One region of the Pseudomonas edsoni genome, then DNA from elsewhere that is predicted to be linked to it. Evidence: riboswitches for the same ligand, from Rfam matches in the RefSeq annotation. Region 1 holds a riboswitch; the other holds the start of a gene.
What was found. A riboswitch is a leader RNA that binds a small molecule or an ion and turns the genes downstream of it on or off. The one in region 1 is predicted to bind cobalamin.

Region 1 (3,760 bases):
GTAACCTTCGGCTTGCAGCGCGCGCAGGATATTCAGCGCTGCTGCCGGCGTGTCCAGCCCCACGCCATTGCCGATGCGGCCGTCACGGGTCGGGTAGTTGGCGAGGATCAGCGCAATACGTTTTTGTGCATTCGGCACCCGCGCCAGCTCGACCCAGCGCCGTGCCAGCTCGGCGACAAAATCCATGCGCTCGGGCGCGGCGCGGTAGCACACCACGTCGGACTGGCTGCGCTCGCTGCGCCAGGCCAGGTCCTTGAAGCTGATCGGCCGGCTGATGATGCGCCCGTCCAGCTCCGGCAGAGCGATGTGCATGGCCAGGTCGCGCGGGCCGAGGCCTTGTTCGCTGGCCTCCCAGCCGGGCTGGTTGTCCTGGGCGCAAATCGCCTGGATCACCGGGACATTGCGACGAAACGGGCGCAGGTGCGGCGCTTCGGGGCTGGATTGGGCAAAGCCGGTGGTATTCAGAATCACCGCCGCCTGCACTTCATCCAGCAAGTCTTCGACCACTTTCAGGCAGCCGGGCTCTTTCAGACTGGCCACCGCCATCGGCAACGGGTTGAGGCCTGCCGCCTGCAAGCGCTGGCAGAACACGTCGATAAAACCGGTATTGGCCGCCTGCAAATGCGAGCGGTAGAACAGCACCGCCGCCACCGGAACATCGGTCTGCCAGTCCGCCAGCCAATCATTGAGGCGAGCATTGGCTTTGTGCGGGTGATAAATCGCGGTGCGCGGCAGGGTTTGCGGCTCGGACCAGGCGTAGTCGCGGCCCAGGTAGCTGCTCGCCAGGCAGCGATAGAAATCCAGCGCATTGCCAAGGCCGCCCTGGCGCAGGAAGTGCCAGAGCCGATCGCGCGCTTGAGCATCTACGGTGCTCAAGCCGCTGAGTTCCGGGTCTGGGCGATCATCGCCCGGCACCAGAATCAGCTGCACGCCGCGCTCGGCCAGCTCCACCAGGCGTTCAATGCCGTAGCGCCAATAACCGATGCCGCCGTGCAGCGAAATCAGGATGACCTTGGCGTGGCGCAGCACCTCATCGACGTACAGGTCGACCGAGGCATGGTTTTGCACCTGCATCGGGTTGGCCAGGCGAACGCTGGGGTAGTCGTCGGGCAGCTGCTGAGCCGCTTCGGCCAGCAGCGCCAGGCTGGAGTCGCCGCTGCACAGGATCACCAGTTCAGCGGGGGTTTGGCCTAAGTCGGCGATATTGTCGTCCGAGACGAAACCACCGGGCTGGGTCCTGAGCAGGTGCATGGGTTAAACGCTGAGGGCGGCGCGCAGTTGCGCTTCAAGACCCGCCGCATCCAGTTCCTGGCCGATCAGCACCAGGCGCGTGATGCGTGCTTCGTCGGCGCCCCAGGCGCGGTCGAAATGTTTGTCGAAACGCGTGCCCACGCCTTGAATCAACAGGCGCATCGGCTTGTTCGGGATTGCCGCAAAACCTTTGACGCGCAGGATGCCGTGTTGCACCACCAGCTGGGTCAGGGCGTCGAGCAGCAGCGCTTCGTCGGCTTGCGGCAGGTCGATGGAGATGGAGTCGAAGGCATCGTGATCGTGGTCATGGTCGTCTTCACCGTCGTGGTGATGATCGTGATGGCTGTGGCGGCCGTCGATGTGTTCTTCGGAGCCGGCGCCCAAGCCAATCAGCACATCCAGTGGCAGGCGACCACTGCTGGCTTCGATGATTTTCACCGCGGGCGGCAGCTCTTCGGCGACTTCCAGGCGCACGCGGGCCAGGTCTTCAGGGCTGATCAGGTCGGACTTGTTGAGGATCACCAGGTCGGCGCTGGCCAGTTGGTCGGCGAACAGTTCGTGCAGTGGCGACTCGTGGTCCAGGTTCGGGTCGAGTTTGCGCTGGGCGTCGACCTGGTCCGGGAACGCGGCGAAGGTACCGGCGGCCACGGCTGGGCTGTCGACCACGGTGATCACGGCGTCAACCGTGCAGGCGCTGCGGATTTCCGGCCACTGGAAGGCCTGCACCAGCGGTTTTGGCAGGGCCAGGCCTGAGGTTTCGATGAGGATGTGGTCGAGGTCGCCGCGACGGGCGACCAGTTCGCGCATGACCGGGAAGAATTCTTCCTGCACGGTGCAGCACAGGCAGCCGTTGGCCAGTTCGTAGACGCGGCCGTTGGCTTCTTCTTCGGTGCAACCGATGGAGCACTGCTTGAGGATTTCACCGTCGATGCCCAACTCGCCGAACTCGTTGACGATCACGGCGATGCGACGGCCCTGGGCGTTGTCGAGCATGTGGCGCAGCAAGGTGGTTTTGCCCGAGCCGAGAAAGCCGGTAACGATGGTGACGGGGAGTTTGGCCAGTGTTTTCATCGGATGCCCTTTGGGGCGGGCATACGGGACGATAGGCCCTGCGGCGGCGCGCAGGAGCGGATTTCGTCACCGGATCACCCCGCCCGGTTGAAGTAGAAAATCGGTTACGAGGCAGGTCTCCTGGCTTGGGGCTTGCGGGTCTTGCGACCGGCGCTGGCTGCGCCTTCCCGCCATGGGTTAATGGCAGTGGCGTGGCAGGCAGTTGAACCCTTTACAGTTGCGGGGGCAGCCGCGGCTTGGACCGCGTTCCCTTCTTAGCTTCGGCGTGGGCCGAAGAACCTCGAGGGTGCAAGGCTACGCAGTGCGTGGGGGATGGTCAATGATGGGGTTGGGTTGGGTTGGGTTGGGTTGGGTTGGGTTGGGTTGGGTTGGGTTGGTTGGTTGGTTGGTTGGTTGGTTGGTGTACACATCCGTTGCTGCGGTCACGGCGGCTATAGGTTCCGCTCTTACAGCGGGTCACTTTGGAAAAGCCCCAAAGTAACCAAAGGGCTCTTGCCCCACCACTCGGCACCTCGCTTAGGCTCGGTGTGCCCGAACGAAGGCTTGAATCCGTGGGCCGCCGTGACGGGCCATCCATGGCCCAACACGGCTAACCCGGCGTCCTGCCGGGTTACCCACGGATTCAAACCTGCGTTCGGCCAGCGTGGTTTAACGGGGCGCCTAAGATCAAAGTCAAAAGCAGATCAAGATCAACAGCAGAGCACGGCGGCCTGGTAGCCGACCTGAGTGGTTAGATCAAAAGCGGACGCGAGGCGGCCTGACAGCCGGCCTGATCTTGGAGGCTGAACTCAATCAAATGTGGGAGCTGGCTTGCCTGCGATGGCATCAACCCGGTGTACCTGACACACCGAGGTGCCTGCATCGCAGGCAAGCCAGCTCCCACAGAAAAGCAAAAGCAATGCACTGCGGTGGTGGAGGCTGAACTCGGTCAACTTGTGGGAGCGGGCTTGCTCGCGAAGGCGGTGTGTCAGCTACACATGAGCTAACTGACCCACCGCCTTCGCGAGCAAGCCCGCTCCCACATTTGGATCGCAGTGCATCAGATACAGATGTGTTGCTGTGCTTTTGATCCGCTTTTGCTTCAACCACTCAGGTCGGCTTTCAGGCCGCCGTGCTCTGCTTTTGATCTGCTTTTGACTTTGATCTGACAGGCCCCGTCAACCACGCTGGCCGAACGCAGGCTTGAATCCGTGGGTAACCCGGCAGGACGCCGGGTTAGCCGTGTTGGGCCATGGATGGCCCGTCGCGGCGGCCCACGGATTCAAGCCGGAGTGAGGGCACACCGAGCCTAAGCGAGGTGCCGAGTGGTGGGGCAAAGACCTTTTGGTTACTTTTGGGGCGTTTGCCAAAAGTGACCCGCTGTAAGAGCGGAACCCTAAGTGGCCGTGACCGCAGCAACGGATATGTACACCAAACATCCCATTTGACTCCCCTCCCA
Region 2 (3,760 bases), 2.1 Mb from region 1:
GTAGGTAAACGCAAAGGCTTCGTCGCGGGCCACGGCGATGCGCACGCCCGCCAGCAGCGGCTCGGCCTCGATCACTTCGGGCGCGGCGAACGTCACCGGTGGCGGCACGGCGACTTCGCAGCTGCTGCCCAGGGCATGGGCGGCGGCGTCCAGGCGCATATCGAGGTCATTCAATTCGCTGGCTTGCACCAGGCCCAGGTGGCGGCTGGGCAACTCGATGCCGGTTTCACGCGACAACGCGCCGTACCAGCGCAGGCCTTCAGTGAGGCTGCCTTCAAGCAATTGCGCATGGCGCAGGGTGCCAACGCGGTTGGCCAGCACACCGGCGAACGGCAGGTCCGGCTGATAGCGCGCCAGGCCCAGGGCCAGCGCGCCGAAGGTCTGGGCCATGGCGGTGCCGTCGATCACGCCCAGCACCGGCACACCAAAGTGCCGCGCCAGGTCGGCGCTGGAGGGCGTGCCGTCGAACAGGCCCATCACGCCTTCGATCAGGATCAGGTCAGCTTCGCCCGCCGCTTCCCACAGCAAACGGCGACTTTCCTGCTCGCCGACCATCCACATGTCCAACTGGTACACCGGCGCACCGCTGGCGCGCTCGTGAATCATCGGGTCGAGAAAGTCCGGCCCGCACTTGAACACGCGCACCTTGCGTCCCAGGTTGCGGTGCAAACGCGCCAGCGCCGCGGTGACGGTGGTTTTGCCCTGGCCGGATGCCGGTGCGGCGATCAGTACGGCCGGGCAATGACGGGGCTGGTTCAAAGTTCGACGCCCTTCTGTGCCTTGATACCGGCCTGGAACGCGTGCTTGAGCATGCCCATTTCGGTGACGGTGTCGCCCATTTCGATCAACTCGGGCTTGGCGCCACGGCCGGTGACCACCACGTGCTGCATCGGCGGGCGGGCTTGCAGGTCGCTGAGTACCTGGTCCAGATCAAGGTAGCCGTGCTTGAGGGCGATGTTCAGCTCATCCAGCACGACCAGGCCGATCGACGGGTCTTGCAGCAATTGGCGCGAAACTGCCCAGGCGGCTTCGGCGGCGGCGATGTCGCGCTGGCGGTCCTGGGTTTCCCAGGTAAAGCCTTCGCCCATCACGTGAAAGCGCACTTGCTCGGGGAAGCGACGGAAGAACAACTCCTCGCCGGTGCTGTTGCGCCCCTTGATGAACTGCACCACGCCGCACTGCATGCCATGGCCCATGGCGCGGGCGAGCATGCCAAACGCCGAGCTGCTTTTGCCTTTGCCGTTGCCGGTCAATACCAGCAACAAGCCGCATTCGTTCGGGGAATTGGCGATGCGTTCATCGATCACGGCTTTTTTGCGCAGCATGCGCGCCAGGTGGCGTTCGTCGCGGTCGGGGGAATCGGTCATGGCAGCTCTCCGTTGGGGCTGGACAAAAAACGGCGGGCAGGAAAATAGACACACAGACAGCCAAGCATCGCCCACCGTGATGCTGTTGGATGATCCAGGCCGGTCTCCGGGCTCATGAGTGGCGCTTGCTCAGCGAGCGAGCAGGCCGACGGCGCGCCTTCCCATATCACGCGGATACAGTGGCAAAAGGCACCGTCTTGACTCATTTACCGTTGCGGGGGCAGCGCCGGAATCGCGGCAGCACTGTGTACAAGTGCGCTCACTCACCGGCTTCCCTGTTTCACTCTGTCGACCCACAGGTCACAGAGCACCTGGAACAAGCCGCGAAGGTTAGTGGGTTGGGGGTGGAGCGTCAATTAAAGCCGGCCTTGCACTTGAACGATCGGACCGGCAAACGCCTCTACCCTTACAGGTATCAAGGAGAAAACCATGCATAAAACCAGACTTGCCTTACTGATCATGCTCGCAGGCACCCTCGCCGCCTGCGGTGAAAGCTCCACTCTGCAGGTGTCCGACGGCACCGGGCCTTCACCCAAGCTGCCGGAGCCGAACAAAACCCTGATCCCCACGGTGAACATCGCCCCGGCGATTGGCTGGCCAGACGGCGCGAAGCCGACAGCTGCCGCCGGCACTCAGGTCGCGGCGTTTGCAGAAGGCCTGGACCACCCGCGCTGGCTGTATGTATTGCCCAACGGCGACGTGCTGGTGGCGGAAACCAACGCGCCGCCCAAGCCGGATGACGCCAAGGGTATTCGCGGCTGGGTGATGGAGAAGGTCATGGGGCGCGCCGGTGCCGCCGTGCCGAGCCCGAACCGCATCACCCTGCTGCGCGATGCCGACCACGATGGCGTGGCCGAGACCCGCACCGTGTTCCTGGAGAACCTCAACTCGCCGTTCGGCATGACCCTGGTCGGCAACGACCTGTACGTGGCGGACTCGGACAAACTGCTGCGCTTCCCTTATCAGCCGGGCGAAACCGCGATCAAGGCCGCCGGCACCAAGGTGGTCGACCTGCCGGGTGGCAGCATCAACCACCACTGGACGAAAAACGTGGTGGCCAGCAAGGACGGCAGCAAGCTGTACGTGAGTGTCGGCTCCAACAGCAACGTCGGCGAAAACGGTCTGGCAGCCGAGGAAGGCCGCGCGGCAATCTGGGAAGTCGACCGTGCCACAGGCCAGCACCGTATTTTCGCCTCCGGCCTGCGCAACCCCAACGGCATGGCGTGGGAACCGCAGAGCGGCAAGCTGTGGACGGCGGTCAACGAGCGCGACGAGATCGGCAGCGACCTGGTGCCGGACTACATCACGTCGGTCAAGGATGGCGCGTTTTATGGCTGGCCATTCAGCTACTACGGGCAACACGTGGATGTGCGCGTCACGCCGCAGAACCTGGACTTGGTCGCCAAGGCCATCGCTCCGGACTATGCCGTGGGGCCGCACACCGCGTCATTGGGCCTGACCTTCGCCGAGGGCAGCAAACTGCCGGCGCAGTTCAGCAACGGCGCGTTTATCGGCCAGCACGGTTCGTGGAACCGCAAACCGCACAGTGGCTATAAGGTGATCTTCGTGCCGTTCGAAGGCGGCCAACCCAAGGGCCAGCCGGTGGATGTGCTGACCGGGTTTCTCAACAGCGATGAGAAAGCCATGGGCCGACCGGTCGGCGTGGTGATTGATCAGCAGGGAGATTTGCTGGTGGCCGATGACGTGGGGAATAAGGTGTGGCGGGTGTCGGCAGCCAAATAGCCGAGTTCGGGTACAGCGCAAAACCAATGGGGGAGCGGGCTTGCTCGCGCAAGCGGAGTGTCAGCCATCAGGCGTATCGACTGACCCACCGCCTTTGCGAGCAAGCCCGCTCCCACATCGGGATCTGCACTCGCCTTACGGGTTGCGCGCCAGATTCGCCGGCAACACGCGCTTGGCGCTCAGGTAGGCATTTTGCCAATAGGCTTTGGACAGCGTATCCAGCTTCACCGTGCCGCCGGTCTGCGGTGCATGCACGAATCGCCCTTCGCCCACGTAGATACCCGCGTGGCTTACTTGGGAGCCGCCGCCAGTGGCAAAGAAGATCAGGTCGCCGGTCTGCAGGTTATTTTCGCTCACGTCCTGCGCACGCATCACGATCAATTCTCGGGTGGTGCGCGGCAGGCTGATGCCCGCAGCGTCACGGTAGACAAACCCGATCAGGCCGCTGCAATCAAACCCGGAGTCCGGCGTGTTGCCGCCCCAGCGATAAGGCGTGCCGACCAGGCCCAGCGCACGGAAGAGCACGTCTTCGGCGGCCGGCGAGAAATTTTGCGTGGAGTAATTGAACACCGGCTTAGGCTTGACCACTACGGGAGCGGGCGGCGGTGGACGGCTTGCGCAGGCGCTGAGGAGCGCGGCGCAAACAAGAA

Region 2: it holds a riboswitch for cobalamin, as region 1 does, so the genes downstream of both, cobO (cob(I)yrinic acid a,c-diamide adenosyltransferase) here and cobW (cobalamin biosynthesis protein CobW) in region 1, are expected to answer to the same signal.

Annotation. Positions count from the first base shown of each region.
Region 1 is NZ_CP027762.1:2,633,241-2,637,000, reverse strand. Features, by position in the region: gene cobN (cobaltochelatase subunit CobN) at 1-1,251, opposite strand, end outside; gene cobW (cobalamin biosynthesis protein CobW) at 1,255-2,322, opposite strand; cobalamin riboswitch at 2,416-2,620, opposite strand.
Region 2 is NZ_CP027762.1:4,750,433-4,754,192, forward strand. Features, by position in the region: gene C4J83_RS21945 (cobyrinic acid a,c-diamide synthase CobB) at 1-759, opposite strand, end outside; gene cobO (cob(I)yrinic acid a,c-diamide adenosyltransferase) at 756-1,367, opposite strand; cobalamin riboswitch at 1,448-1,697, opposite strand; gene C4J83_RS21955 (PQQ-dependent sugar dehydrogenase) at 1,797-3,110, shown strand; gene C4J83_RS21960 (C40 family peptidase) at 3,246-3,760, opposite strand, start outside.